Regions from separate parts of the Streptomyces sp. NPDC002619 genome, predicted to be linked through region 3. Evidence: riboswitches for the same ligand, from Rfam matches in the RefSeq annotation. Region 3 holds a riboswitch; each other region holds the start of a gene.
The links. Region 3 has a riboswitch for cyclic di-AMP ahead of ACFYXB_RS00820 (transglycosylase SLT domain-containing protein). Riboswitches for the same ligand answer to the same signal wherever they lie in the genome.
Positions count from the first base shown of each region.

Region 1: it holds a riboswitch for cyclic di-AMP, as region 3 does, so the genes downstream of both, ACFYXB_RS31690 (peptidoglycan DD-metalloendopeptidase family protein) here and ACFYXB_RS00820 (transglycosylase SLT domain-containing protein) in region 3, are expected to answer to the same signal.
Region 2: it holds a riboswitch for cyclic di-AMP, as region 3 does, so the genes downstream of both, ACFYXB_RS26970 (M23 family metallopeptidase) here and ACFYXB_RS00820 (transglycosylase SLT domain-containing protein) in region 3, are expected to answer to the same signal.

Region 1 covers NZ_JBIAQV010000027.1:73,225-83,004, forward strand. Annotated here, with positions in the region: gene ACFYXB_RS31665 (aspartate aminotransferase family protein) at 1-41, shown strand, start outside; gene ACFYXB_RS31670 (helix-turn-helix domain-containing protein) at 113-736, shown strand; gene ACFYXB_RS31675 (DUF6126 family protein) at 733-855, shown strand; gene ACFYXB_RS31680 (tyrosine-protein phosphatase) at 862-1,659, opposite strand; gene ACFYXB_RS31685 (alpha-galactosidase) at 1,832-3,904, shown strand; cyclic di-AMP (ydaO/yuaA leader) riboswitch at 4,212-4,372, shown strand; gene ACFYXB_RS31690 (peptidoglycan DD-metalloendopeptidase family protein) at 4,377-5,330, shown strand; gene ACFYXB_RS31695 (SGNH/GDSL hydrolase family protein) at 5,576-6,361, shown strand; gene ACFYXB_RS31700 (TetR/AcrR family transcriptional regulator) at 6,417-7,037, opposite strand; gene ACFYXB_RS31705 (hypothetical protein) at 7,158-7,577, opposite strand; gene ACFYXB_RS31710 (Glu/Leu/Phe/Val dehydrogenase dimerization domain-containing protein) at 7,694-8,872, opposite strand; gene ACFYXB_RS31715 (MBL fold metallo-hydrolase) at 9,030-9,780, shown strand, end outside.
Region 2 covers NZ_JBIAQV010000019.1:111,173-120,952, forward strand. Annotated here, with positions in the region: gene ACFYXB_RS26945 (DUF6082 family protein) at 1-204, opposite strand, end outside; gene ACFYXB_RS26950 (CobW family GTP-binding protein) at 524-1,588, shown strand; gene ACFYXB_RS26955 (DNA topoisomerase (ATP-hydrolyzing) subunit A) at 1,585-4,044, opposite strand; gene ACFYXB_RS26960 (M16 family metallopeptidase) at 4,338-5,756, shown strand; gene ACFYXB_RS26965 (M16 family metallopeptidase) at 5,753-7,141, shown strand; cyclic di-AMP (ydaO/yuaA leader) riboswitch at 7,366-7,525, shown strand; gene ACFYXB_RS26970 (M23 family metallopeptidase) at 7,539-8,294, shown strand; gene ACFYXB_RS26975 (GntR family transcriptional regulator) at 8,482-9,168, shown strand; gene ACFYXB_RS26980 (HPr family phosphocarrier protein) at 9,386-9,667, opposite strand.
Region 3 covers NZ_JBIAQV010000001.1:154,608-164,387, reverse strand. Annotated here, with positions in the region: gene ACFYXB_RS00845 (flavodoxin family protein) at 130-726, shown strand; partial or broken gene ACFYXB_RS00840 (ABC transporter permease) at 731-1,631, opposite strand; gene ACFYXB_RS00835 (ABC transporter ATP-binding protein) at 1,618-2,616, opposite strand; gene ACFYXB_RS00830 (outer membrane lipoprotein carrier protein LolA) at 2,649-3,890, opposite strand; gene ACFYXB_RS00825 (polyprenyl synthetase family protein) at 4,489-5,499, opposite strand; cyclic di-AMP (ydaO/yuaA leader) riboswitch at 6,511-6,697, shown strand; gene ACFYXB_RS00820 (transglycosylase SLT domain-containing protein) at 6,701-7,189, shown strand; gene ACFYXB_RS00815 (HAD family hydrolase) at 7,206-8,012, opposite strand; gene ACFYXB_RS00810 (FAD-dependent oxidoreductase) at 8,210-9,250, opposite strand; gene ACFYXB_RS00805 (hypothetical protein) at 9,469-9,654, opposite strand.

The DNA of each region.
Region 1 (9,780 bases), on a different contig from region 3:
TCGGCAAGACGCTGATCAAGCAAGCGGTCGCCAACCGGTGATCAGCAGCCGAGAGCTTTGCCTCTGAGGCAAGAAAATTGCCCCAGGGGCAAATCTGGGGCTGAATGGAGGCATGAGCTCCTCCGAAGCCAGGGCCCTGCCCGGCCCCGGCGACGACCTGCCCGCCGTGGCCCCGCAGCTCCGTTCGCTGCGCCGCCGCGCCGGCCTCACCCTCGAGGCGGCGGCCCGCTCCGCCGGCCTGTCGCCCGCCCACCTCTCCCGGCTGGAGACGGGGCAGCGCCAGCCCTCACTGCCGATGCTGCTCGCGCTCGCCCGTATCTACGGTACGACCGTCTCGGAGCTGCTCGGCGAGACGGTCGCCGACCGGGACGCCATCGTGCGCGCCGCCGACATGGAGCCGACCCGGGCGGGCGGCTGGACGTACTGGCAGGCCGGCGCGCCCGGCCGCGGGATGCAGGCCTTGCGCGTCCGCGTGCCTCACGGCTCGCAGGGCGACATCGTGCGCGTACACCCCGGCGAGGAATGGCTGTACGTCCTCACAGGGCGGCTGCGACTGCGCCTCGGGGACGCGGTGCACCTGCTCGCGCCCGGCGACAGCGCGCACTTCGACTCGCTGACCCCGCACCGCCTCGCCGCCGAGGACCACGACGGGGTCGAGCTCCTGTTCGTCCACACCCTGCTGCAGAGTCCCACGGCCGCGCTGTGCCTGGGCCCCATCACTGGAGAGCTGCCATGACCGACATGGAGGAGAAGTTCCCGCGGTCCCTGTGGATCCGGCTGATCATCTACATCGCCGTCGGCCACGTCTTCGCGGCCTTCCTCTATCTGCTGTTCGCGCTGGGCGGCAAGGGGTGAGGGCGGTCAGTCGAGCAGACGCGCGCGCAGCTGCTCCCGAGTCCCCGGGGTGAGCCCGAGGCCCCGCTCCAGATAGCCGTCGACACCGCCCCACGCCTCGTCCACGGTCTCCAGCGCTGCCGTCAGATACTCGGCGCGGGCGTCGAAGAGGGGACTGAGCAGCTCCATGACCTCGGGGGAGTAGCCCGCGGTCGAGGTGCTGCTGCGGTGCACCTTGTAGCGGCGGTGCGTGGCGTTCGACTCCAGGTAGTCCGCGAGGATGGCGTCCCGCTCCACGCCGAGGGCGAGGAGGGTCACGGCTATGGACACACCCGCGCGGTCCTTGCCCGCCGCGCAGTGCATCAGCGCCGGGACGCTGTCCTCGGCGAGCGCGTGCAGCACCCGGGAGTGCTCGGCGGTGCGCTGACTGAGGATCGTCCGGTAGGAGGTGATCATCCGGCTCGCGGCCTTGCCCTCGCCGAGGATCTCGCGCAGCTGGTCGATCTCGCCGTCGCGGACCATCTTCCAGAACTCGGCGCCGTCCGCCGGGTCGCTCAGCGGCAGGTTCACGTTCCGCACGCCGGGCAGCTCGACGTCCGGGCCCTCCAGCTTCTGGTCTGCCGCGTTGCGGAAGTCGAAGATCGTGTGCAGGCCCAGACCCGACAGGAACGCGGCGTCCTCATCGGTCGCGTGTGCCAGATGGCCGCTGCGGAACAGCACGCCGTACCGCACCCGCCGGCCGTCCACGGTCGGCAGGCCGCCCACGTCACGGAAGTTGCGCACACCGGCCAGCTCGGGCTCGGTCGACGGGACCTGCTGCGTCACGGGGGCTCCTCCCGATAGGGACCCGCCGACGTTGCTCGTCGACGGGCACGCTGTCGACGATACGACATGGGTTTCCCCGGGCAATGAGTTGTCCACAGGCGTTGCCACCAGGCCCCGCCGCCCTTGATGATGTTGGTGATTGAGCGGATCTGTTGGCACCTGTGAGGGCTTGATGGTGGATATCGCCGAGAACGGCCGGACCTGGCTCCTGAGCGGGCCCACGAGTAGTTACGCGCTGCACCTCACGGACGGCGACGAGCTGCTCCACCTCCACTGGGGCCCGCGCATCGCGCTCGCCGACGCCGAGGCCCTCGCGGTGGACCCGCTGCCGGGCTACTGGCCCTTCGAGTCCCCGCTCGACGGACGCGAGGAGTATCCCGTCGAGGGCGGCCCCCGCTTCGTCCGGCCCGCCCTGTCCGTGCGCACCGACGAACGGCGCGGCACCGAGTGGACCTTCGAGGCGTACGACACCGAGGGCGACGAACTGCGGCTGCGTTTCCGTGACGCGGGGCTGGCCGTCACGCTGCACTATCGGATGCGCGGCGACATCGTGGAGCGCTGGGTCACCCTGGACAACGAGGGCCCCGCGCGCGTCGAGCTGCTCCGAGCCGACGCGGCGACCTGGACCCTGCCCGACCGCGACGGCTGGCGGCTCTCCCAGCTGCACGGCCGCTGGGCCGCCGAGTCCCGGCTGGTGACCGCGCCGCTCACCTACGGCGACAAGGTCATCGGCAGCCGCCGCGGCCACACCGGACACCAGCACCTACCCTGGGTCGCGCTCGACACGGACGCCACCGAGGAGCACGGCGAGGTGTACGGCTGCGCGCTGGGCTGGTCGGGGTCCTGGCGGATCGCGGTCGCCCAACTCCCGGACGCGCGCGTGCAGATCACCGGCGGCGCCGGCTACGACGACTCGGGCCTGCTGATGCTGGCGGCGGGGGAGTCGTACACCACCCCCGTCTTCGCCGGCCTGTGGAGCGACGGTGGCTTCGGCGGCGCGAGCCGCGCCTGGCACGCCTACCAGATGGCGTACGTCATCCCGGACGCGGACCGGGACCGGCCCGTGCTGTTCAACTCCTGGGAGGCCACGAACTTCGACATCTCCGAGGAGCAGCAGACCGCGCTCGCCCGGCGCGCGGCGGCGATCGGCATCGAGCTGTTCGTCGTGGACGACGGCTGGTTCGGCGCCCGCACCAGCGACCGGGCCGGACTCGGCGACTGGACGCCCAACCCCGACCGCTTCCCGCAGGGCCTCAAGCCGCTCGCCGACCAGGTGCACGGCCTCGGGATGCAGTTCGGCATCTGGGTAGAGCCCGAGATGGTCAACCCGGACAGCGAGCTGTACCGGGCGCACCCCGACTGGGTGCAGTACCAAGTCGGGCGAAAGCGGACGGAAATGCGCAATCAGCTCGTCCTCAATCTCGCCCGCGAGGACGTCCAGGAGTACCTCTGGGAGCAGCTCGACGCGCTGCTTTCCAGCGCCCCGATCGACTATGTGAAGTGGGATTTCAACCGCTGCTTCACCGACGCGGGCTGGCCCGGCGAGGCGTACCCGCAGCGCCTGTGGGTCGATCACGTCCGCGCTCTGTATGCCCTGTTGGACCGGTTGAGGGTGGCCCACCCCGGAGTCGCGTTCGAGTCCTGCTCGGGTGGCGGCGGCCGGATCGACCTCGGCGTGACGAGCCGTACGGACCAGGTGTGGACCTCGGACAACACCGATCCGCTTGACCGGCTCGCCATCCAGCACGGCTTCAGCCAGATCCATCCCGCACGGATCATGGCCGCCTGGGTCACCGACAGCCCGAACACCCAGCTCAACGGGCGGGTCAGCTCCCTGCGCTTCCGCTTCGTGAGCGCCATGGCCGGTGTCCTCGGAGTCGGCGGCGACCTCATGGAGTGGACCGAGGAGGAGCTGGCCGAGGCCCGTGAGTGGGTGGAGCTCTACAAGGAGATCCGGCCGGTCGTCCAGCACGGCGAGCTGTACCGGCTGCGGCCCCCGGAGGGCGGGCTGAGCGCGGTGCAGTACGTGCGCGGGGACGAGACGGTCGTCCTCGCCTGGCTCCAGGCCCAGCGCTACGGCGAGCCGGTCCCGGTGCTGCGTCTGCGCGGACTCGATCCCACCGCGTCGTACGAATGCCGCGAAACGGGCGAAGTGCACCGAGGTGCCGTACTTCTGCATCACGGACTCCGTGTCGGACTGCGTGGTGACCTGGATGCGGCAGTCATCCGCCTATGCCGCATCTGAGGTATATGTCCGAATTTCAGCCTTTGTTCAAACTCGCTCCGGAATGTCGGGACGTGGATAAGGTGCGCGTGAGGAGGGTCATATCAGTGACCGTGCGTCGCTGGTCATGCTCACGTAATCGGATTGCGTTTCCCGGGAATTGACGTGGGAAATGCGAGGGGAATTCACGGAGGGTGACCGGGAATTCCCGTAACGGATCAAGCGAAACACGGACAGAGGGAATTTTCTGCTTGTCCCGTCGCGTGCCGCTCGTTTACGTTCGCCACCAATCCGGTCGGATCGCCGAATCCTGCCGCCGCCCGGAGTCCCCACACACTCACCCGTGCTCGGCAGGAGCGGGGGACCCACCAGGTACGACTGCCTGTTCCGGTCTCCGGGACGGCTCGGGGTGAAGTCGCGCTCCCCCGCGCGGCCGGGCAGCTCCAGCCCGAACCCGACAGCTCACCTCGCAGGCGCCGGAGAGGAATTCGCCATGCCCGCGAAGGGTAAGCACCGCCGTCCCAAGACCCAGCGCTTCACCCGATCGATCGCCGTCGCCGGAACCGGCGGCGCCGCCGCGCTGGCACTGCCGCTCATAGGGGCCACGGGAGCCCACGCGGCGACCCCGCAGTCAGTTTCCGGAAAGACCGTCAAGACCGTCCAGTCGGCCCCGGTGGTCCAGAAGAAGGCCGCGGCGACGAATTCCGGCGCCCGCACCTACACCGTGCGGCCCGGCGACTACCTCTCCAAGGTCGCCGAGGAGCAGAGCGTCCGCGGCGGGTGGCCCCGGCTCTACCAGGACAACCGCGCGGTCATCGGCGACGACCCCTCGCTGATCCACCCCGGCCTCAAGCTCACGCTCGGCCACAAGGCCGCGGCGACCCCCGAGCCGGCCGCTCCGGCGCCCTCGCAGTCGTCGAAGCCGTCCCAGACCTCGCAGCCCTCCCAGTCCGCGAAGCCCGCCCCGAAGCAGGCCTCATCGTCCGCGCCGTCGGCCGCGTCGAATGTCTCGGCCCAGGGCACCACCACGAACACGGCCACCGGTGACGTCCTGCCCGTCGCCGGCGCCACCATCGGCACCGGCTACCACGTGGCGGGCAGCATGTGGTCCAGCGGCTACCACACCGGCGTCGACTTCGTCGTCCCGACCGGCACCTCGCTGAAGGCCGTGGGCGCGGGCACCGTCGTCTCGGCGGGCTGGGGCGGTGCGTACGGCAACCAGGTCGTCATCAAGCTGGCCGACGGCTACTACGCGCAGTACGCCCACCTGTCCCAGCTCTCCGTGTCGGCCGGCCAGACCGTGACCGCCGGACAGCAGGTCGGCCTCTCCGGTGCGACCGGCAACGTGACGGGCCCGCACCTGCACTTCGAGATCCGCACCACGCCGAACTACGGCTCGGACGTGGACCCGGTCGCCTACCTCCGCTCGCACGGCGTCGCCGTCTGACCGTCCCGTCCCGCAAGCTGTCGAAGGCCGGACCCGGGTCCCCGGGTCCGGCCTTCGAGGTGTGTGTCTCCGGGCTCAGTCGAAGCGTCAACACGCCTGATCGACCGCCTATTCCCGCGTTGGCAAAGTCTTTAGGAGTGGCTTATCTCACCGTTCGTCAACCCCTTCCTACGATCGCGTAGGTCACATCCGAAGGTGAATCATGGGCCGATGTGGCAGACGATTCGAAGAGTGACAACAGATCAGTGATCGGGTCGTACGTGGCGGTGGGGGACAGCTTCACCGAGGGCGTCGGCGACCCCGGCCCCGACGGGGCGTTCGTGGGCTGGGCGGACCGATTCGCGGTCCTGCTCGCGGACCGGCGGCCCGAGGACGACTTCAAGTACACCAACCTGGCCGTGCGCGGAAAGCTGCTCGACCAGATCGTGGCGGACCAGATTCCGCAGGCCGTGGACCTCGCACCGGACCTGGTGTCCTTCTGCGCGGGCGGCAACGACATCATCCGGCCCGGCACCGACCCCGACGAGGTGGCCGAGCGTTTCGAACGGGCCGTGGCCGAGCTGACGTCCGTCGCCGGCAAGGTCATGGTGACGACAGGATTCGACACCCGCGGTGTGCCCGTGCTCAGGCATCTGCGCGGCAAGATCGCGACGTACAACGGGCATGTCCGGGCCATCGCCGACCGATACGGCTGCCCCGTGCTCGACCTCTGGTCCCTGAAGACCGTCCAGGACCGGCGGGCCTGGGACGACGACCGGCTCCACCTCTCGCCCGAGGGCCACACGCGCGTGGCACTGCGCGCCGGCCAGGTCCTCGGCGTCGAGGTCCCGGCCGACCCCGACCAGCCCTGGCCCCCGCTCCCACCGCGTGGCACGCTGGAGGTCCGGCGCGACGACGTGCACTGGGCCCGCGAGTACCTGGTCCCCTGGATCGGCCGGCGCCTGCGCGGCGAATCCTCGGGCGACCATGTGACGGCCAAGGGTGCCCTGTCCCCGGACGACATCAAGATGCGGATCGCCTCGGTGGCTTGACGGCCTCGCGGGGCTGCGGTGCCGACAAGCGCACCCCGGCCCCGCGGGGGATCCGTCACCGCTCCTGAGCGGTCAACGCCTCCAGCCGCAGCCCGAGTTCCCGGGCGAGCGCCTCGTCCACCCACTCCTGTGCCCGTGAGCGCGGCACCGCGCCCGCGTACGACGTGAGTTGTACGGCGAGTCCGTCGAGGAGGGCGGTCAGACGCAGGGCTGCACCGGCCGGGTCGGGGCAGTCGAAATCGCCCGCCGCCACGCCTTCCGCGATGACCTCGGTGATCGCCGCCTTCCACCGTCGGTCCAGGTCTCGCGCAACCTCCCGCAGAGCGGGTTCGCGCAGCGCCACCGCCCAGCCCTCGATCCACAGCCGCCAGCCCTTGGCCTGACCGGTCGGCGCGTACCAGCGCACGGCCGTCCGCAGCCGCCGCAGCGCACTCGTGCGCCGGCCCAGCAGCTTGCGCAGGTGCGCGAGGTCGTCCTCGGCCGCGTAGGTGAAGGCGGCGGCGACCAGCTTCTCCTTCGTCGAGAAGTGGTAGAGCACCAGCGCGTTGCTCACACCGAGCGCCGAAGCCACGTCCGCGATCCTGACGGCCGCCACGCCTCGCGCCTCGATCTGCCCGATGGCGGCCCGCAGCAGTTCCTCCCGCCGCTCGGCCACACTCAACCGCACTCTCGCCACGCGGTCACCCTATACGGCGACCAGGACATGGCCTGTTACGTCTTGACCTGCTGATGGTCGGTCCAGTAGCGGGGGCCGCCTCTACCGTCGGCCCCCTTCATGCGTCCCGGGTCGGGCTGGTCAGTCCACGAACTGGTAGTCGAGCCTGATGCGGCCGTCCTCGTCCAGGACCAGGAACTCCCGGCCCCCGCCGGTCGCGCGGCCCTCTTCGCGGTGGAAGGACTCCCAGCGGAACGTGATCACGTCCCGCAGGAGCGTGGGGGGCTCCTGGATCCGGAAGACGTACGTCCCCGGCGCAACGAACTCCTCGTACGCACGCGTCACGCGTGCGTGCAGCTCGTCGTGTCCGCGCGCCTCCAGGACGGCGGTGGGGAAGCCGAGGCCCACCGCCGTGTCGTGCATCGCCTGGGGCGGGCGCAGGATGTGCAGGCCGTCCTCCGTCCAGAGGCCGTGCACGGTCTTGCGGCGGGCCTCGGAGTCCGGTTCGTTCCAGACGCCGATGTAGCGCTCGGTCAGGGACTGCGGGTCGATGGCGGGCACGATGCTCCTCGCGTGGATCAGCGGTTTGCCGTGTGGTGCGTGCCGTCGACTCTGCTGCGGTCGTGCTCGTGCCTCAATTCCCGGCAGGGTATGACCCGTCACCGGTACCAGGACCGTCACCGGTACCAACCGAAGCGTTCCTCGATCAGCGGCAGTCGGTCGGCCACGACGGCATGGGCTGCGGCTCGCGGTGTTGTGCCGTCGGTCTCCGCGCGGGCCAGCACGAGGTCGATCAGGGCGCGCATCGAGCGCCGGGTGCGGGCGAACGCCTCCTCGGCGTCGGGGCCGATGTCACCGAACAGGGTCCACCACCACCAGGCGTTCGTACCGGAGTTGACCACCACGTCCGGCAGCACGGTCACCCCGCGCCGCGCGAGCAGCTGCTCCGCCGCCGGGAGCACCGGCATGTTGGCCGCCTCGATGATCCAACGGGCACCTATCCGCTGCTGGTTGGCGGTGTCGACGGCGTACGACACCGCTGCGGGCACCAGCACCTCCGCGTCGGCGGACAGCCAGGCGTCACGAGGCAGTTCGCGGTCACCGGGACGCAGCACGGAGCGGTCCACGGTGCCGTACGCGTCCCGCGCTGCCAGCAGCGCCTCGATGTCGAGCCCGGCCGGGTTGGTGATCGTGCCCTTGACGTCGGCCACGGCGACGACGGTCAGCCCCGCGCGCGTGAGGAAGCGGGCCGTGGCGCCTCCCATGGTGCCCAGGCCCTGCACGGCGACGCGCGTGCCCGTGTACGGCTCTCCGGCGCGGTCCAGGGCCGCGAGCACCGACTCGGCGACCCCGCAGCCGCCGACCAACTCGTCCAGGCCGATCCCGTCCACCTCCACGGCGAACGCGTCGGCGAGCCGCTTGCGGGCCGTCGCCTCGTCGTCGAGCAGCGGATACACGGCCTGGACGGACGACACAAGTCCTGCCTCGGCGGCGGCGCGGTCGACCAGGTCCTGGGTGAGGCCGAGGTCCTCGCCGGTGGTCCACATGGTCTCGATGTACGGCCGCATGGCGCGCAGGTAGCGCACGAGCAGCCCGTACGCCTCCGGGTCCCGTGGATCGCAGTCGATGCCGCCCTTGGCGCCGCCGAGGGGGACGTAGCGGCTCTGCGGGTCGTAGTGCAGGGCCTCCTTCATCGTCATGCCGCGGGCCAGCCCGGTCACCTCGTCCAACGTGCAGCCCGGCCGCATCCGCAGCCCGCCGCTGGAGACACCCCGCACCAGCCGGTCGACGACCAGGAAGCCCCGGCGTCCGGTGACGTGGTCGGTCCAGGTGAGCGACAACAAGGGGGCGGTCATGGTGTCTCCGGACGCTGGATACCGACGATTACTGAATGATGAGTCAGTATCGAAAGCGGGTCGAACCCTGTCAACGTCCGTTCGTCGGGGCGGGACGCGGGACTGTCGGAGGGGCCGACCATAATGGATGGCCTGACCGACTCGACCAGGAGGTACCGTGACCGGTTTGCGTTCCCTGAGCTCCGGGCTCCGCGCGCTGCAACCCGCGGCCTTCGGCGCCGACCCGGGCGGTGAACGCCTGGCGCGGATCCGCAGATCGCCCCACTTCAAGGACGGTGTCTTCCAGAACCCCGGGGGCACCGCCCGCACCCGGCCCTCCGGTTCGATGCTGGACATCGCGAAGGTCTACTTCGACAAGGACCTGCGCCCGCGCCGCGCCCCGCAGGGCACGGTGCCCGTGCACGCCACCACCCTCGCCGACCTGGCCAAGCCGCCCGCCACCGGGCTACGGCTGACCTGGATGGGCCACTCCAGCGTGCTCGCGGAGATCGACGGACAGCGCGTTCTTTTCGACCCCGTCTGGGGCGAGCGCTGCTCTCCGTTCCCCTTCGCCGGACCCAAGCGGCTGCACCCGGCGCCGCTGCCGCTGGCCGCGCTGGGCCCGGTCGACGTGGTGGTCATCTCGCACGACCACTACGACCACCTCGACATGCCCACGATCAAGGAGCTGGCCGGCACGGACACCGTGTTCGCCGTGCCGCTGGGCGTCGGCGCCCACCTGGAGCACTGGGGTGTGTCCGCGGACCGGCTGCGCGAGCTGGACTGGCACGAGACGACCAAGGTGGGCGGACTCACCCTGACCACCGGCCCCGCCCGCCACTTCTGCGGCCGGGGTCTGCGCAACACCCAGCACACGCTCTGGGCCTCGTGGGCCGTCGCCGGCGAGGAGCACCGGATCTACCACAGCG
Region 2 (9,780 bases), on a different contig from region 3:
GGCCAGCAATTCCCAGTGCATGCGCTGCTGATGCGCCAGGGCACTGCGCCGGGAGGCCAATTCCTCGAGTTCCAGTCGCCTGGTCTGCAGGCGCTCCGCCTCCAGACGGCGCTGACGTGCGGCCAGCGTCAACGTGGCGGTGGCGAGCAGGAGACCGGCTGTGACGGAGCCAAGCCTCCCTGCAGCGTTCTTCCGTGTGGCCATGTCAACCCCCGAATCGGGCGGCCGTCCGCCGGTCGTCGGGGTGCGGGTCGACTGAAAGGTACCGGCGAGCGGTGGGCGGCCCTTGCCGTCTCCCAGAGTGCCGAGCGGCTCTGATCGGCGGGAGGCGGAGAGGCGGCGCACGGAAGGAAGCGAGGGTCGCACGCTCCGGCGCTCTGCCCATCGTCTGCCCAGCAAGTGCTGCTAACAATCGTTCACTTCGCGAGGTTTCTTCCCGCTCGTATCCTGGGGTGGCATTACATCCTCGCGTGTGCGCCGGGTCGTGAGCCGGTGCACGCTTCCGCGTCAGAGAGGTCGCACGTTGGGGCACCACGGCAGTCCGCAGCAGATCCCGGTCGTCGTACTCGCCGGATTCCTGGGCTCCGGGAAGACCACCCTCCTCAATCACCTCCTCCACCGCAGCGGAGGCAGCCGTATCGGCGCGATCGTCAACGACTTCGGCGCCGTCGAGATCGACGCCATGGCCGTGGCGGGGGCGCTCGGCGACTCGACCGTCTCGCTCGGCAACGGATGCCTGTGCTGTGCCGTCGACGTGAGTGAACTGGACTCCTATCTGGAGCGGCTCGCCTCGCCCGACACCGGCATCGACGTCATCGTCATCGAGGCCAGCGGGCTCGCCGAACCGCAGGAACTCGTCCGGATGCTGCTCGCCAGCGAGCACCCCGGGATCGTGTACGGCGGGCTCGTCGAGGTCGTCGACGCCGCCGAGTTCCACGCCACCCGCGCCCGGCACCCCGAGATCGACCGCCACCTCGCCCTCGCCGACCTCGTCGTGGTCAACAAGCTCGACCGGGCCGGCGACGGCGAGCGCGTTCTTGCGTTCGTCGGTTCACTCGCCGGCCGTGCCGCCGTCGTGCCCAGCACCTACGGCCGTATCGACCCCGAGCTGCTCTTCGACTGCCGGCCCGCCGAGGAGCGCGTCGGGCAGCTGTCCTTCGACGATCTGCACGACCACAGCGCGAGCGGCGGCCACGACGGGCACCTGCACGCCGCCTACGACAGCCTCTCGTTCGTCTCCGGAGTCCCCCTCGATCCACGCCGGTTGATGGCGTTTCTCGACAGCCGGCCCGAGGGGCTCTACCGGATCAAGGGGTACGTCGACTTCGGGTCCCACGACACCGTGAACCGGTACGCCGTCCACGCCGTCGGACCGTTCCTGCGGTTCTACCCGCAGCCCTGGCTGCCTGCCGGCCCCCGTCTCACCCAACTCGTCCTCATCGGCTCCGGCATCGACACCGACACCCTCGGCAAGGAACTCCATGCGTGTGAGAACGACGCCCCACACGCCGACGAGCACGGCATGTGGGGCGTCCTGCGCTACGTACGGGATCCAGGGGACGAGGAGTCGTACGTGGCCCTCGGTTAGAACACCGGACCCGCCACCACCGACACCGTCTTCGGCAGGGACACGCCCGAACCGTCGCGGCGCGGGTCGATCTCGGGGAGTTCGGCCGGGGCGCCGTTCTTCTGTGCCGCCCGGGCCGGGGTCGGGCCCGTCCAGGCCAGGGCCAGGCAGTCCTCGCCCTTCAGGAACCGCTGGCAGCGCACTCCGCCGGTGGCACGGCCCTTGCGCGGGTACTGGTCGAACGGGGTCAGCTTGGCCGTCGTCTGAACGGAGTCGTCCAGCGTGCCGCGCGAGCCCGCCACCGTGAAGACCACCGCGTCCACGGCCGGATCGACGGCGGTGAAGGAGATCACCTTGGCGCCCTCGGTGAGCTTGACGCCCGCCATACCGCCGGCCGGGCGGCCCTGGGGACGGACCTGGGAGGCCTGGTAGCGCAGCAGTTGCGCGTCGTCCGTGATGAACACCAGGTCCTCCTCGCCGGTGCGCAGCTCCACCGCGCCGACGATGCGGTCACCGTCCTTGAGGGTGATGACCTCCAACTCCTCCTTGTTGGACGGGTAGTCGGGCACCACGCGCTTGACGACGCCCTGTTCCGTGCCGAGCGCCAGGCCCGGGGACGACTCGTCGAGCGTGGTCAGGCACACCACGCTCTCGTCGTCGTCCAGGGAGACGAACTCGGACAGCGGAGCGCCGCCGGCGAGGTTCGGCGCCGCCGCCGTCTCCGGCAGTTGCGGGAGGTCGACCACGTTCACCCGCAGCAGCCGGCCGGCGGACGTCACCACGCCCACCTCGCCGCGCACCGTCCCCGGGACCGCCGAGACGATCACGTCGTGCTTGGCGCGCTTGGCGTCGCCGTCCTCCGGGAAGGGCTCGCCGTTCGCCGTACGCGCCAGCAGACCCGTCGACGACAGCAGCACCCGGACCGGGTCGTCCGCCACCTGGAGCGGCACGGCCGCCGCCGGGGCGCCCCCCGCCTCCAGCAGGACGGTGCGCCGCTCGGTGCCGAACTTCTTGGCCACCGCGGCCAGTTCGGCGGAGACCAGCTTGCGCAGTTCGGTGTCGGACTCCAGGATCCGGGTCAGCTCCGCGATCTCGGTGTTGAGCCGGTCCTTCTCCGCCTCCAGCTCGATGCGGTCGAACTTCGTCAGACGGCGCAGGGGGGTGTCCAGGATGTACTGCGTCTGGATGTCGCTCAGCGAGAAGCGCTCGATCAGGCGCTGCTTCGCCTCCGCGGAGTTGTCGCTGGAGCGGATGAGCCGGATGACCTCGTCGATGTCGACCAGGGCGGTGAGCAGGCCCTCCACCAGGTGCAGTCGGTCGCGCCGCTTGGCGCGGCGGAACTCCGAGCGTCGGCGCACGACCTCGAAGCGGTGGTCGAGGTAGACCTCCAGGAGCTCCTTGAGGCCCAGCGTGAGCGGCTGGCCGTCGACCAGGGCCACGTTGTTGATGCCGAAGGACTCCTCCATCGGCGTCAGCTTGTAGAGCTGCTCCAGGACCGCCTCCGGCACGAAGCCGTTCTTGATCTCGATGACCAGGCGCAGCCCGTGCTCACGGTCCGTGAGGTCCTTGACGTCCGCGATGCCCTGGAGCTTCTTCGAGCCGACCAGGTCCTTGATCTTGGTGATGACCTTCTCCGGGCCGACCGCGAACGGCAGCTCGGTGACGACGAGGCCCTTGCGGCGCGCGGTCACGGTGTCCACGGCCACCGTCGCGCGGATCCTGAACGTGCCGCGGCCCGTCGCGTAGGCGTCGCGGATCCCGGACAGGCCGACGATGCGGCCGCCGGTGGGCAGGTCCGGACCCGGGACGAACTTCATCAGCGTGTCCAGGTCCGCGTTCGGATGGCGGATCAGATGGCGGGCGGCCGCGACGACCTCGCCCAGGTTATGCGGCGGCATGTTGGTGGCCATGCCGACCGCGATGCCCGAGGTGCCGTTGACCAGCAGGTTCGGGAAGGCGGCGGGCAGGGCGACCGGCTCCTGCTCCTGGCCGTCGTAGTTGGGCGCGAAGTCGACCGTGTCCTCGTCGATCGACTCGGTCATCAGGCTCGTCGCCTCGGCCATCCGGCACTCGGTGTACCGCATGGCGGCCGGCGGGTCGTCGTTGCCCAGCGAACCGAAGTTGCCGTGGCCGTCGACCAGCGGGACGCGCATCGAGAACGGCTGGGCCATGCGCACCAGGGCGTCGTAGATCGACGCGTCGCCGTGCGGGTGGAGCTTGCCCATGACGTCGCCGACGACGCGGGCGCACTTCACATAGCCGCGCTCGGGGCGCAGGCCCATCTCGTTCATCTGGTAGACGATGCGGCGGTGCACCGGCTTGAGGCCGTCTCGGGCGTCCGGCAGGGCACGGGAGTAGATGACCGAATACGCGTACTCGAGGTACGAACCCTGCATCTCGTCCACGACGTCGATGTCGAGGATCTTCTCCTCGAACGAGTCGTCGGGCGGCGGGGTCTTCGTGCTGCGGCGGGCCATCGCTGCCGGCTCCTCCTGTTTTCGGGTCGCCCGCCTAAGGGGCGCTCTTGTTGAGGCGTTCAACGCGATCTGACGTGGACCATTGTGGACCGCGGCACTGACAACCCGGGCCGGGCCCCGGTGTCCGGGTCCGCCCGGTGCCGCTCCGCGGCACGATCCCGCAGGCTACGCGATCCGCTGTGGGCGTATGTCCCGCGGGAACTTCGCGCATGGTGCGCACGCTTGCATACAGTGGCAGGACTGGCAGGAAAACCGCGGTTTTCACGACCGCATCCGCGATCGAAGGGACGTACATGCCCATGGGTCACACGGCCACAGCCGAGGCAGGCTCCGGGGGCCTGACAGCGACCGAGCACCGCCTGGCCAACGGTCTGCGCGTGGTGCTCTCCGAGGACCATCTGACCCCGGTCGCGGCGGTCTGCCTCTGGTACGACGTCGGCTCCCGCCACGAAGTCAAGGGGCGTACCGGCCTGGCTCACCTCTTCGAGCACCTGATGTTCCAGGGCTCCGGACAGGTGACGGGCAACGGTCACTTCGAGCTCGTGCAGGGCGCCGGCGGCTCGCTGAACGGCACCACCAGCTTCGAGCGCACCAACTACTTCGAGACCATGCCCGCCCACCAGTTGGAGCTCGCCCTGTGGCTGGAGGCCGACCGGATGGGCTCCCTGCTGGCCGCGCTCGACGACGAGTCCATGGAGAACCAGCGCGACGTCGTCAAGAACGAGCGCCGCCAACGCTACGACAACGTGCCCTACGGCACCGCGTTCGAGAAGCTGACCGCCCTCGCCTACCCGGAGGGCCACCCGTACCACCACACGCCGATCGGCTCGATGGCGGACCTCGACGCGGCCACCCTGGAGGACGCGCGCGCGTTCTTCCGCACGTACTACGCGCCGAACAACGCCGTGCTCTCCGTGGTCGGTGACATCGACCCGCAGCAGACCCTCGCCTGGGTCGAGAAGTACTTCGGCTCGATCCCCGCCCACGACGGCAAGCCCACGCCGCGTGACGGCTCGCTGCCGGACGTCATCGGCGAGCAGCTGCGCGAGGTCGTCGTCGAGGAGGTCCCGGCCCGCGCCCTGATGGCCGCCTACCGGCTCCCCGAGGACGGCACGCGCGAGGCGGACGCGGTCGACGTGGCGCTCACCGTCCTGGGCGGCGGCGAGTCCTCCCGGCTCTACAACCGGCTCGTACGGCGCGACCGTACGGCGGTCGCGGCCGGGTTCGGCCTGCTGCGGCTGGCCGGGGCGCCCTCCCTGGGCTGGCTGGACGTGAAGACCTCCGGCGATGTCGAGGTGCCGGTCATCGAGACCGCGATCGACGAGGAGCTCGCCCGCTTCGCCGAGGAGGGCCCCACGTCCGAGGAAATGGAGCGCGCCCAGGCCCAGTTGGAGCGCGAGTGGCTGGACCGGCTCGGCACGGTCGCGGGCCGCGCCGACGAACTGTGCCGGTACGCCGTCCTGTTCGGCGACCCGCAGCTCGCCCTCACCGCCGTGCAGCGCGTCCTCGCGGTGACCCCGGAGGAGGTCAAGGAGGTCGCCCAGGCCCGGCTGCGCCCCGACAACCGCGCGGTGCTCGTGTACGAGCCGCTGTCGGCCGAGTCCGCGGAGCACACCGAGGACCCGGGCATCCCCGAGGACCCGGAGTCCGAGGCCACCGTCGAAGCCGGCGCCACCGCAGACCAGGACGACAACGAGGAGGCGGCCAAGTGACCGAGCTCGCCGCGATGGAGTTCCACCCCCAGCCCCGCGCGGGCGAGGCGAAGCCGTGGGCCTTCCCGGCCCCCGAGCGAGGCACGCTGGACAACGGCCTGACCGTGCTGCGCTGCCACCGCCCCGGCCAGCAGGTCGTGGCCGTCGAGGTGCTCCTCGACGCGCCCCTGGACGCCGAGCCGGCCGGCTTCGACGGCGTCGCCACGATCATGGCGCGGGCCTTCTCCGAGGGCACCGACAAGCACTCCGCCGAGGAGTTCGCCGCCGAGCTGGAGCGCTGCGGCGCCACCCTCGACGCGCATGCCGACCACCCCGGCGTCAGGCTGAGCCTGGAGGTACCCGCCTCCCGCCTCGGCAAGGCGCTCGGGCTGCTCGCCGACGCCCTCAGGGCGCCGGCGTTCGCGGACAGCGAGGTCGAGCGGCTGGTCCGCAACCGCCTCGACGAGATCCCGCACGAGCTGGCCAACCCCTCCCGCCGCGCTGCCAAGGAGCTCTCCAAGGAGCTGTTCCCGGCGACCGCGCGCATGTCCCGCCCGCGCCAGGGCACCGAGGACACGGTCGAGAAGATCGACGCGGTGGCCGTAAGCGCCTTCTACGACCGGCACGTCAGGCCCGCCACGGCCACCGCCGTGGTCGTCGGCGACCTCACCGGCATCGACCTGGACGAGCTGCTCGGCGAGACCCTGGGCGACTGGACCGGCTCCCAGGCTCAGCCGCGCCCCGTGCCGCCGGTGAGCGCCGACGACACCGGCCGGGTCGTCATCGTGGACCGCCCCGGCGCTGTCCAGACCCAGCTGCTCATCGGCCGCGTCGGCTCCGACCGGCACGACCGCGTGTGGCCCGCGCAGGTGCTCGGCACGTACTGCCTCGGCGGCACCCTCACCTCCCGCCTGGACCGCGTCCTGCGCGAGGAGAAGGGCTACACCTACGGTGTGCGCGCGTTCGGCCAGGTCCTGCGGTCCGCCCCGGACGGCACAGGCGCCTCGATGCTCGCCATCAGCGGCTCCGTGGACACCCCGAACACCGGCCCGGCGCTGGCGGACCTGTGGACCGTGCTGCGCACGCTCGCCGCGGAAGGACTCACCGACGCGGAGCGCGACGTCGCCGTGCAGAACCTGGTCGGCGTGGCGCCGCTCAAGTACGAGACGGCGGCGGCCGTGGCCAGCACGCTCGCCGACCAGGTCGAGCAGTACCTGCCCGACGACTACCAGGCGACGCTGTACCAGCAGCTCGCAGCCACCGGCACCGTGGAGGCCACCGCCGCCGTGGTCAACGCCTTCCCGGTGGAACGGCTGGTCACGGTCCTGGTCGGCGACGCGGCGCAGATCAAGGAGCCCGTGGAGGCTCTCGGCATCGGCGAAGTGAGCGTCGTCTCCGCCGAGTAGAGCACGCGTAGAGCCCGTGTGGTGCACGCGCGCGTGGGGCTCTGACGACCGACGGGTTGTCAGGGCCCTTTCTCATTTCCCCCAGATGTCCGAATTGGGGCGGAGGTTGCCTGTCTGCCCTGTGGGATGCGCTACAAAAGCCCGGATCGGTTTGGGGATTGAAACTTGTCCCGCTTAGCGTCGTCCGGGCTGTTCGTCAGGCAGTGCGCCGCGCCCGCGGCACCGGACAGTCATCGCCGAGTCCCCCTACGGCGCGAGCCAGGGGAGCCGGGGACCCACACGTCCCTGGGGTGAATCGGACGCCCGCGCCGAGCGAGGGGGTCCGTAGGAGACCTTCCTGCTCCGAACCCGTCAGCTAACCCGGTAGGCGAGAAGGAAGGAAAGGACCAGCCACTCCATGGCGTTCACCCGCGCCACCGGGAAGCACCGCCGTCCCACCCGGACACGTCGCACCACCGCTCGCGCGGCGGGCGTCGCGGCCCTCGCCACCACCGGCGTCATGGGCACCCTCGCGGCCACCCCGGCGCTCGCCGCCGAGACCCCGGCCGAGCAGACGGGCCTCATCCCCGTCGTCACCCTCGGCGACTCGGTCGCCCAGCAGATCGACGCCCAGGCCGCAGCCCAGAAGCAGGCCGCCGAGGAGAAGGCGGCCGAGCAGGCCGCGCGCAAGGCGGCCGCGCAGGAGGCCAAGAAGGAGCGCGCGGCCAAGGAGCGCGCCGCCCGCGAGGCCGAGCGCAAGCGCCTCAACGCCTTCGTCGTGCCGATAGCGAACTCGTACGTCTCCACCGGCTACAAGACCGGCGGCTCCCTGTGGTCCTCCGGCGCCCACACCGGCATCGACTTCCACGCCTCCTCCGGCACCACCGTCCACGCGGTCGGCTCGGGCACGGTCGTGTCGACCGGCTGGGGCGGGGCGTACGGCAACCAGATCGTGATCAGGATGGCCGACGGGATGTACACCCAGTACGGCCACCTGTCGTCGATCGGTGTCTCGGTGGGACAGACGGTCGTCCCCGGCCAGCAGATCGGCCTGTCCGGCGCGACCGGCAACGTGACCGGGCCGCACCTCCACTTCGAGGCCCGTACGACCCCGGAGTACGGCTCGGACATCGACCCCGTCGCCTATCTCCGCAAGCACGGCGTGAACGTCTGACGACCCAAGGCGCGACAGCGAGGCCCCGGCTCCCTCGAGCCGGGGCTTTCGTCGTTTCGGACCCCCCGCTGTCCAAAAAATATCCATGGATTCCGGCCCGCCATCGGAAATTCCGGCTCATTGCAATAGAGTCACAGAACACACGTCAATCGTCGACGTTTCACGGGGATTAAGGCGGAGGTCGGTCATGCGTATTCCGGCGCACTCGGTATGCACGGCGATCCGGGACGACATCGTCGCAGGTGTCTACGAGCGCGGCAGCCGGCTCACCGAGGAACTGCTGGCCCGCCGCTACGGCGTCTCGCGCGTCCCCGTCCGCGAGGCTCTGCGCACCCTGGAGGCCGAGGGCTTCGTGGTGACCCGGCGGCACGCGGGCGCGTGCGTCGCCGAACCGACCGAGCAGGAGGCCGCCGACCTGCTGGAGATGCGCATGCTCCTGGAGCCGCTCGGCGCCTCCCGGGCCGCTCAGCGGCGTACCGAGGCGCATCTCAAGGTGCTGCGCGGCCTGGTCAGGCTGGGCCAGGAGCGGGCCAGGCGGGGCAACAGCGAGGACCTGCGCTCGCTGGGCGGCTGGTTCCACGAGACGCTCGCGCAGGCCTCCGGCAGCCATGCCCTGACCTCGATGCTCACCCAGTTGCGGCACAAGATCGCATGGATGTACGCGATCGAGGCGCCCGCCGACCCCGCGGAGTCCTGGGCGGAGCACGGTGCCATCGTGGACGCCGTGGCGCGCGGCGACGGCGAGCGCGCGCGGGCGATCACGGCGCTGCACACCGAGCGCGCGACGACCGCGCACCGGCTGCGATTCGCGCCCGGCGCGGAGCGTGTGAGGAACTCGCAACACCCCGTAAACATGTCGAGCCTGCGGCATTAACACGGGCGCCGTATACAAAGAGGGGATATTCGGGTGGCGTGAATTTCCGCTGACCTTTCTCGCGTGCGCCGTGAATTCATGGCGCACGCCTCATTCGTGCGTCCTGAGTCTGTCCCGCGGTGAATTCACCAGATGTGCCGCGGAAACGCGGAAGCCGCGCCACCCCTGCTGGGCGACGCGGCTTCCCGGTACCGGTCCGGTATGAATCCGGTACGGTTCAGACGGTCTCGGGCAGTTCCTCGAGGCCCTCGGCGACCAGCTTGGCCAGCCGGTCCAGGGCGACGTCCGCGCCTTCGGCGTCGGAGGCGAGGACGATCTCCTCGCCGCCCTGGGCGCCCAGGCCGAGGACGGCCAGCATGGAGGCCGCGTTGACGGGGTTGCCGTCGGCCTTGGCGATCGTCACGGGGACGCCTGCGGCCGTGGCGGCTCGGACGAAGATGGAAGCGGGGCGGGCGTGGAGACCCTCGGCCCAGCCGACGTTGACGCGGCGCTCAGCCATGTGATGCTGCCCTTCAGTGTTCAGGGTTGTCTAGACCAGTTTCCCATATGGTGAAGCATGCCCGGAGCGGTCCTGCGTCCCGCCCAGGCGTGGAGTCGGACCGCGGCCTCGGT
Region 3 (9,780 bases):
GGCTCCCGCGTCACCACGACGTCACAGACTCGCACCAGGAACTCGTTCGTCACCGGACGGACAGGGTTATGTGTGTGTACATATAATGCACACACACTGATGCTGGTACGCCGATCACCTGGGGGACCCATGACCCGCCGCTTCCTGTTCGTGCTCGGCAGCGCCCGGCACGACGGCAACACCGAGCTGCTCGCCCGCAAGGCCGCCGAGCAGTTGCCCGCCGATGTCGAGCAGCAGTGGATCAGCCTCGCCGAGCACCCCTTGCCCGACTTCGAAGATCTGCGGCACGACAACGACCACGTCCGGCCGCCGGCGGACAGCGCCACCGGTCTCCTCCTCGACGCCACGCTCGCCGCGACGGACCTCGTGATCGCCTCGCCCCTGTACTGGTACTCCGTGTCCAGCCACACCAAGCGCTACCTGGACCACTGGTCCGGCTGGCTGCGCACGCCCGGCGTCGACTTCAAGGCGACCCTGACCGGACGCGCGCTCTGGGGTGTCACCGCGCTCGCACACGAGGAGGGGGAGGTCGCCGACCCGCTGATCGGCACGCTCAACCACACGGCCGCGTACATGGGGATGCGGTTCGGTGGAGTGCTGCTGGGCAACGGCAGCGCGCCCGGCCAGGTCGTGCGGGACGAGGCGGCGCTGGCACGCGCGAAGACGTTCTTCGCCCAGCAGGCACCGCTCGCCCGCTTCCCCTACGAGGCGGCAGCCGCCGTGTAGGCCGCTACGCGGTGATGTCCTTCGTCGTGAACCGTGCCCACGCCGCCGTACCGAACACCACGGCGTACAGGGCCTGGAGGCCGAGGTTCTTGACCAGGTCGTCCCAGTACACGGGGTCGCGCATCAGGTCGGCGAAGGACAGCCAGTAGTGCGAGAAGAAGTACGGCTGGAGCGCGTGCAGCTGGGGGATCTGGTCGAGGATCTGCACGGTGATCAGCAGGCCGACCGTCGTCGCCATCGCCGCGATGCCACTGTTGGTGAGGGTCGAGACGAACAGGCCGAGGGCCGCGATGCCAGTCAGTGACGCGGCTACGACCAGGGCGATCAGCAGCGCCCGGCCGAGCCCCTCGGCGAAGGTGATCTGGGTGCCGGAGATGGTCGTCAGGTCACCGAGCGGGAAGAGCAGCGCGCCGACGATCAGTGCGGAGACGGCGACCACGAGGGTGCCCACCAGGCAGAAAGCCATCGTGGTCGCGTACTTGGTGAGCAGCAGGCGGGTGCGGCCGGCGGGGGCGACCAGGAGGTAGCGCAGGGTTCCCGCGTTGGCCTCGCCCGCGATCGCGTCGCCCGCCACGACACCGATCGCCATCGGCAGGAAGAAGGGGGAGCGTCGCGGCGAGCGCCGTGAACACCAGGAAGAGGCCGTTGTTGGTGATCTGCGCGATGAACGCCGGGCCACCCTCGCCGCCGCCCCGGCCGGCCGGTGAACCACCCCCCGTCTCGATCCTGACCGCGATCCCGACCAGAATCGGTACGGCGGCCAGCACGCCGAGCAGCGCGAGCGTGCGCCAGCGCCGGAAGGTGGTGACCAGCTCGCTGCGCAGGAGCCCGAAGGTCCACAGCGGGCTCGGAGCGCGTACGGCCGTCGACCCGCCCTCGGCCACCCCGACTTCAGCCTGCGACATCGAAGCCCTCTCCGGTCAGTGCCACGAACGCGTCCTCCAATGAGGCCCGTTCGACCCCGAAGCCGCGGACGCGGACGCCGGCCGACACCAACGCGGCGTTGAAGTCGGCGAGTTCGCCCTCCGGCGGTTCTCCGGTCACCCGGTCCTCGGTGACGACGACGTCGGCGACCCCGTGTTCCTTAAGCACCCGGGCCGCGTTCACCGGATCGGGCGTGGTCACGACCAGCCGGCCGCGCGCCCCGGCCGCCAGGTCCGCCACCGCGCCCTGGGTGATCAGCCGCCCCTGTGCCATCACGGCGGCGTGCGTGCACACCTGCTCGATCTCGTCGAGGAGGTGCGAGGAGAGGAAGACGGTCGTCCCGTCGGAGGCCAACTCCCGCACCAGGGAGCGGATTTCCCGCATGCCCTGCGGATCGAGGCCGTTGGTCGGCTCGTCGAGCACGAGGAGTCTGCGCGGCTGGAGCAGCGCGGCCGCGAGACCGAGGCGCTGCTTCATACCCAGGGAGTAGGCCCGGGCCTTCTTGCCCGCGGCGGCCGTCAGACCCACCCGGTCCAGCGCGGCGGCGACGCGGGTGCGCCGGGTGCGCGGGTCGGCGGTCGGGTCGGCCGCGTCGTACCTGATCAGGTTGTCCCGGCCGGAGAGAAAGCCGTACAGAGCGGGGCCCTCGATGAGCGCGCCGACCTGCGGCAGTACGGCGCGTGCGGAGCGCGGCATGGGGCGACCGAGCACCTGTGCCGTGCCGGAGGTGGGCTCTATGAGGCCCATCAGCATGCGGATGGTGGTGGTCTTGCCGGAGCCGTTCGGACCGAGGAAGCCGAAGACGCTGCCCGCCGGGACGGTCAGGTCGAGACCGTCGACGGCGAGCTGTCCGCCGCGGTAGCGCTTGGAGAGGCCGCGGGTGTCGATCACGCTCGCCTCGCTCGCGCGGGCGTCACCCTCTCGCGTGTCTCCCGTCTCCTGCTCCGTGACGGACGGTTCGTCCACGGCTCCCTCGATTCGTCGTGCCGGCAGGGTACCTACTTGCCCGTGTTCGCCGCCTGGACCAGGGCGTCCTTGGTCACGGCACCGACGTACACCTTGCCGTCGTCCGTGATCAGGGCGTTGATCAGACAGGTGGAGAAGACCGTGCCCTTGCCGAACTTGCCGCTCACCTGGTCACCGAGCGAGCCGAGGAATCCACCCATGTCGCCGCCGGCCGCGCCGGACGGCACGCCGCCCTTGGTGCCGGTGTCGAAGGTGGCGATGGCGTTCCAGCCCTCACCGATGACGCCAGAGCCCTCCGGGCCCCCGGAGCCGTTCCCGAAGCCCTTCTCGAAGCCCTTGGCGAAGTCGTCCCCGGGCTTGGCGGACGGTGCCGGGGCGGTCTTGTCGGCGTGGTCGGCCCGGTCGTCCTCAGTGACCTTGGCGCCCTTGGGCGGGGTGAAGTCGAACGTCGATGCGGCCGGCTTGGCAAAGCTGACCTGGGTGAAGCCCGCGTCGAGCACGGCGGCACCGCCGCTCGACGGGGTCAGCGTGAACTTCAACGGCATACCGGTCTTCGCGTCGACGGCGATACTGATCGCGCCGACCGTGGTGCCGGACTGCTTGGGCTTGATCAGCAGCTTGTAGGCGTCGCGGCCGGCCACCTGCACGGTGCCGTCGACGGTCACGGACGTCGTGTCGTCGACCGACTTCAGAGCCTCGTCGGCGAAGTCGCCGGGCGTGCCCGGAGTCTCGTGCTTCGGCTGCTTGCCGGCCTCGTCCGTGGTCTCGTGGTAGACCTGGTTCGACTTGCTGTCGTAGCCCCACACGTCCTTGCCGTTGTGGATGAGGCTGTACTCGGCGGCGCTCTCGATCAGCGAGAGCTTCTGCCGGTCCGGGCCGTCGGCGGCGACGCGCAGGGTGTGCGTGCCGGTGGCGAGTTCGGTGAGCTTGGTGGTCGGGTCGGCGGACGATCCGTCGCCCGATGGGGTCGCGCCGGAGACCAGGCTGTTCTCCAGACCGCCCAGGTCGGGCAGGCCCAGGTCCGTGCTGACCTTCACCGTGCCGGACAACTGCTGGACGTCCGACTTGGCGATCTTCTCGATGAGCTGCTGCGCGGTGATCTTCGGGAGATTGGGGTCACCGGAGTCGGCGAGCGCCGGGACCAGCCCGATGGTCGCCGCCGCTACCCCCACCACCGCGACCGGGACGACGTACCGAGCGGCCTTGCGGCGCCCGGAGCGCAGGTCCTCGACCTCCTCGGCGCCCGTGGTGTCGTCGGATTCGTACGGTGCCATGTGTGCCTTACCTCCGTCGTCGGCGGCGGCTGCCCTCGCACTTTCCCACCCTGAGCCGCCATTCTCACCCGAATCGGTGAGGAGTGGTGATTTCCGTGGTATCCATCTCACCAAATCCCCCACGGAAAGACGTCAGTCCTCGGGCTCAACTCCGCGTACACCTCCGGTATGACACGGGGTGGGCAGGGCCGGCCTTGACCCGTAGGGGTCGGGGCGGCGGGGGGACCGCGATGAGCGGACCGGGGTGCAGGGGGCGGAGCCCCGCTGGGGTGCAGGGGGCGGAGTCTCGCTGGGGTGCAGGGGCGAAGCCCCGCCAGGGGTGCAAGGGACGGAGTCCCCGCCGGGGTCCGGGGCGGAGCCCCGTGGCGGCCACCTCTCGGCCCACCGAGCCGGGCGGGCGGGCAAGGTCCGGGGCCCGGGGCGGAGCCCCGTGGCGGGCACCTCTCGGCCCACCGAGCCGGGCGAGCGGGCAAGGTCCGGGGCCCGGGGCGGAGCCCCGTGGCGGGCACCTCTCGGCCCACCGAGCCGGGCGAGCGGGCGAGCGGGCGAGCGGGCGAGCGGGCGAGCGGGCGAGCGGGCGAGCGGGCGAGCGGGCAAACTACCCAGCCCGGTGCACCACCGCATCGCACAGCTCCAGCAGCGCGTCCTTCGCATCGCAGGACCGCAACGGAGCCAGCGCCGCCCGCGCGTCCTCCGCGTACCGCACGGTGTCCCGCCGAGCCTGCTCCAGCGCCGGATGCGCCCGCAGCGCGGCCAGTGCGGCAGCGTGCCGCGCGTCGTCCGTGAGGTCGGAGTCGAGCAGCTCGCACAGCGCGATGTCCTCGGCCAGCCCCAGCCGCGCCGCCCGCTCCCGCAGCCGTAGCACAGGAAGGGTCGGCACGCCCTCCCGCAGATCCGTACCGGGCGTCTTCCCGGACTCCCGCGTGTCGGACGCGATGTCGATCACGTCGTCCGCCAGCTGGAAGGCGACCCCGAGCCGCTCGCCGTACTGCGTGAGCACGTCCACGACCGTCTCGTCGGCCCCCGACATCATCGCCCCGAAGCGGCACGACACCGCGATCAGCGACCCCGTCTTGCCACCCAGCACGTCCAGGTAGTGCTCGACCGGATCCCGGCCGTCCGAGGGCCCCGCCGTCTCCAGGATCTGCCCGGTCACGAGCCGTTCGAACGCGAGGGCCTGGACCCGGACGGCCTCCGGCCCGAGGTCGGCGAGGATCTGTGAGGCCCGGGCGAACAGGAAGTCACCGGTGAGGACCGCGACCGAGTTCCCCCAGCGGGTGTTCGCGCTGTCGACCCCGCGGCGCACCGCCGCCTCGTCCATCACGTCGTCGTGGTACAGCGTCGCGAGGTGGGTCAGCTCGACCACGACGGCCGAGGGTACGATCCCCGGCGCGTACGGGTCGCCGAACTGCGCCGCGAGCATCACGAGCAGCGGCCGGAACCGCTTCCCGCCCGCCCGCACCAGGTGCTGCGCGGCCTCCGTGATGAACGGGACCTCGCTCTTGGTGGCTTCGAGCAAGCCTTCTTCGACAGCCGTCAATCCGGCCTGGACATCGGCTTCCAGAGCCTGGTCCCGCACGCTCAGCCCGAACGGCCCGACGACGGTCACGAGGGGTCTCCTGTCTGCTGGTGTCTGCTGGCGATTACACGGTTTGTCGATAGGTCGGTGCCATCACTCGAGTCAGCGTATCCGGTTGGGTTTGGATCACCGATAGCGCCCACCCGGCCAGCCCGGGCGGTATCGCATCACGGCCGATATGTCGTTGATCAGCTGATACGGCTGATACAACCGATATTTCTCGACTCCATGGGACCTGACACCTTTTAGTCCGCATAGCCTCACCCGCACAGCGGCGACGGCGACGGGGCACCACCTCCGCGTATCCGCAGGTCCTCCTTGTACGACCCGGCCCCGCCCGCCGTCCCACAAGGACCTCCGCATCCCCCTCCCGGACGGCACCCGACTGCACGCGCGCGTGGCATCCCGCGCCGACAACACCTGGCACGCACGGACAACGGGTCCGCCGGACGGCATCGCGCCCGCCGAGCGGCCCGGCGCGCAGGACCGCGCAGCCCCGGCGCGACGGCAACGTCGGATATTCGGCACCTCCCACGGACAACGACTGCGGCGACTGCGGCGACAGCCGCCACCACGACAACGACCGGCAGTACGCGGGAGGTTCCACCCACGCCGCCTCAGCTCGCATGCCTACCCACCCCCACCGAACGTGAGCAGCATCACGCACGATCTCCGAGGCCGCCCCCGCCGGAAAACATTGACCGCTCGGACGTGAGAAAAGCGAATTCCGCAACCCTAAGTGCGATGTGTCCGTTTTGCCGCTATAAGCATCCCAATTCCCCTTAGTGGGAAATGCGTTAAGGCCGGAGCAAAGGTGAGTTAGGTCACTTCCGACCTCCAGGCGGAATACCTGGCGCAACCCCCTCCCGCCCTTGCCCAGAGCGCGAGTTGACCCTTGGCAGCCGCAAAGGATCAAGTGCCTCATACGCACCAGACCAAGGTCAATTGGTACGAGCTGCGAATCCGGCACTTGTTCCGGACATGTGCTCTCGCATAGCTTCCCGATCTATCGGGCGAACGCCGAATCCTGCCGGCGCCCGACATGACCCATCGACAAACTCATTCACGTACGGCAGGAGCGGGGGACCCAGGTAAGTCGCCGGACCGGAACGACACCCGTCGTACCGAAACGGCTCGGGGTTAAGTCGTGTCGCCTTGCGGCGGCCCGGCCGGGCACCTCCCAGCCCGAACCCGACAGCTCACCTCGCAGGCGCCGGAGAGGAAGTTCGCAATGCCCGCTGCCGCTCAGCACCGCCGTACCCGCACCACGCGCCTCATGCGCACCCTCGCCGTCGCAGGCACCGGCGCCGCCGTGCTCGCCCTCCCGCTCATCGGCGCGGCCAGCGCCTCCGCGGCCACCCCCACGGCCACGACGCCGTCCACCACCCTGGCCGGATACCCGAACAACCTCGACGGCTGGATCCGCGAGTCGCTCGCCATCATGGCGGAGAAGCACATCCCCGGCTCGTACAACGGCATATACCGCAACATCATCCGCGAGTCCGCCGGCAACCCGAAGGCCATCAACCTCTGGGACTCCAACGCGGCCAAGGGCATCCCGTCCAAGGGCCTGCTCCAGGTGATCGACCCGACGTTCAACACGTACCACGTGGCCGGCACGTCGTTCGACATCTACGACCCGGTCGCCAACATCACCGCCGCCTGCAACTACGCCGCCGCGCGGTACGGCTCGATCGACAACGTCTTCGGCGCCTACTGAGCCACGGTCTCACCGCTCACGCGAACAGTCTCTCGAGGACGACGGCGATGCCGTCGTCCTCGTTCGACAAGGTGACCTCGTCGGCCAACGCCTTGAGTTCGGGGTGGGCGTTGGCCATCGCCACTCCGTGGGCGGCCCAGTCGAACATGGGGATGTCGTTGGGCATGTCCCCGAAGGCGATGGCCTGGTGCGGACCCAGCCCGAGATACTCGGCGGCCAGCGCCAGGCCCGTCGCCTTGGTGATGCCGCAGGGCTGGAGTTCGACGGTCCCGGGCCCCGACATGGTGACCGTCGCGAGGGAGCCCACGACCGAGCGCGCCGTGCACGCCAACTCGTCGTCGGACAGGGTGTGGTGGCGCAGTAGAACCTTGCTGATGGGTGCGCACCAGAGGTCGTCGCGCCGGTCCACCCGCACGGCGGGCAGGGTCGGGTGGGGCATCAGATAGCCGGGCTCGATGAGCGTGAGCCCGTCCACCCCGTCCTGGTCGACCGCCGCGTACACCTGTCCCACCTCGGCCTCGATCTTGCCGAGCGCGGTCTCGGCCAACTCCCGGTCCAGGGTGACCGACCACAACAGGCGGTCCCTGCCGGCGTCGTAGACCTGCGCGCCCTGTCCGCACACCGCGAGGCCCGAACAGCCGAGGACGTCGAGCAGCGGCCGTACCCTCGGTGCCGGCCGGCCCGTCACCACGAGGTGCCGGGCACCGGCCCCAGTCACCCGCGCGAGCGCAGCGAGGGACCGGTCGGAGAGGGTGTCGTCACCACGCAGGAGCGTTCCGTCCAGGTCGGTGGCGACGAGAGAATATCCGGGGGGTACGGCCATGATCAGAGAATACGGACAACGCGCCCGTCACACTCACCCCGATGTCCTCGGCTGTTCAACTCCCGGTGCCACACGGTAGGTTGCCCCTCCGCACTTTCTGCACGGTGCGGCTCGGCAACGTGGCCGAGGACCCGTGCGGTGGACTACTGCACGCGGGTTCCTCGAGTGGAAGCGGGGCGCCGAGGCCGACGTGTGGCTCAGCCGTGGGCCGCCGCAAGGTGCTTCGTCAGGCGCGGGGAGGCGAATTCCGTGCCGCAGACGAAGCGCATCACCGGGCCGTAGGACGCGGCCGCCGGGAGGCCGGTGACGTACAGGCCCGGTACCGAGGAGACGTAGCCGGCACCGAGCTTCGGGGCGCCGCGGCTCACCGCCAGCTCCGTCCGCAGCTCGTGGCCGAGGAAGTCCATCGCGGCTATGTCCACGCGGTAGCCGGTGGCCGAGATGACGTGGTCGGCGGCGAGCCGACGGGTCTCGCCGGTGTGGGTGTGCACGGTGAGGACCGGGCTGCCGTCGGGGGCTTCCGCGTCCACCACCCGGTCGACCTCCTCGACCCGCACCTTGCCCTCGAAGCGGTCGCGCAGCCACCAGGCGCCGAGCGGGCCGAGGACCCGGCGGACCAGGTAGTGGCGGGTCCGGGCCGGGAGGTAGCGGTAGGGGTGGGGGTAGTAGCTGAGCGCCCGCAGGGACCAGGCGCGGCCGAAGGGGGACTCGGGGCGCAGCTTGGGCTGTTCCCAGGGCGGGGCACCGAAGGCAACCTTGCCACGGCCGCGCGAGACCACCCGCACCTGTGCGCCCGCCTCCGCCGCCAGCGCCGCCGTCTCCAGCGCGGACTGCCCGGCGCCGACGACGATCAGTTCCTTGCCGGAGAACCGGCCGAGGTCGTGGTGCTGGGAGCTGTGCGACACGGGGCCGGTGGGCGTGGGCCCGTCCGCCGCCGCGCCCGCCAGCTCCGCCGGAAGGTGGGCCAGCCCCGACAGACCCGTGGCGACGACGACCGCGCGGGCGGTGAACAACTCCCCTGAGTCCAGCTTGAGTTCGAAACCGCCCCCCTTCCGCCGGGCCAACAGGCCCTGACGGGTGGTGATCCTCGTGGTGCCGTTGACCGCGGGCCGTTTGCGCCTCACGAACGCCTCGCGGTTCTTGGCGACCACCGGGAAGCGGGCCTTGTCGGCGAACTCCACGATGTCGTCGTACGACCGCGGGAAGGCCGCCTCCGGACTGGGGATGCCGTGTTCCACGCACAGTTCGTGCAACCCCTGCTTGCTGGCCAGGCGGCGCGGGAGGCCGGGCTCGACATGCGGGACGAGGAACCGGTCGCCGAGCGCTTCCGGTGCTCGGCGATCAGGACCGCCGCCTCCTCGTCCGTCGGAATCAGGACAGCGGGGCGGCCGATGCGGCGGCCGATCCGCACGAGTCCCTCCACCAGATGCCCCGGTTCCTCCGCGCCGCTCGTCGGTCAGACGAACGCGCGCTTCAGATATCGGGAGGAGGCCGCCGGCGTGTAACGGTCCTCCGTTATCGCATACATGGGGACTCCCAGGCGGCCCAGGCTGCGGATCGCGCCGACACCGCCGTGGTGCAGCGGGCAGTCGCCGAACTTGACGATCAGGGCCGGCACGTCACGGTCCGCCTCGAAAGGCACGCTGCCGGCGTTCCTGGCCACGGGTCCCCCCACGTGTCCCCCTACGGACCGGACCCACCCCGTCCGTGTCCCCCAAAGGGCGCTAAGCCGGAATTAGACCCTCCGACAAAACTTATTCGGACATTG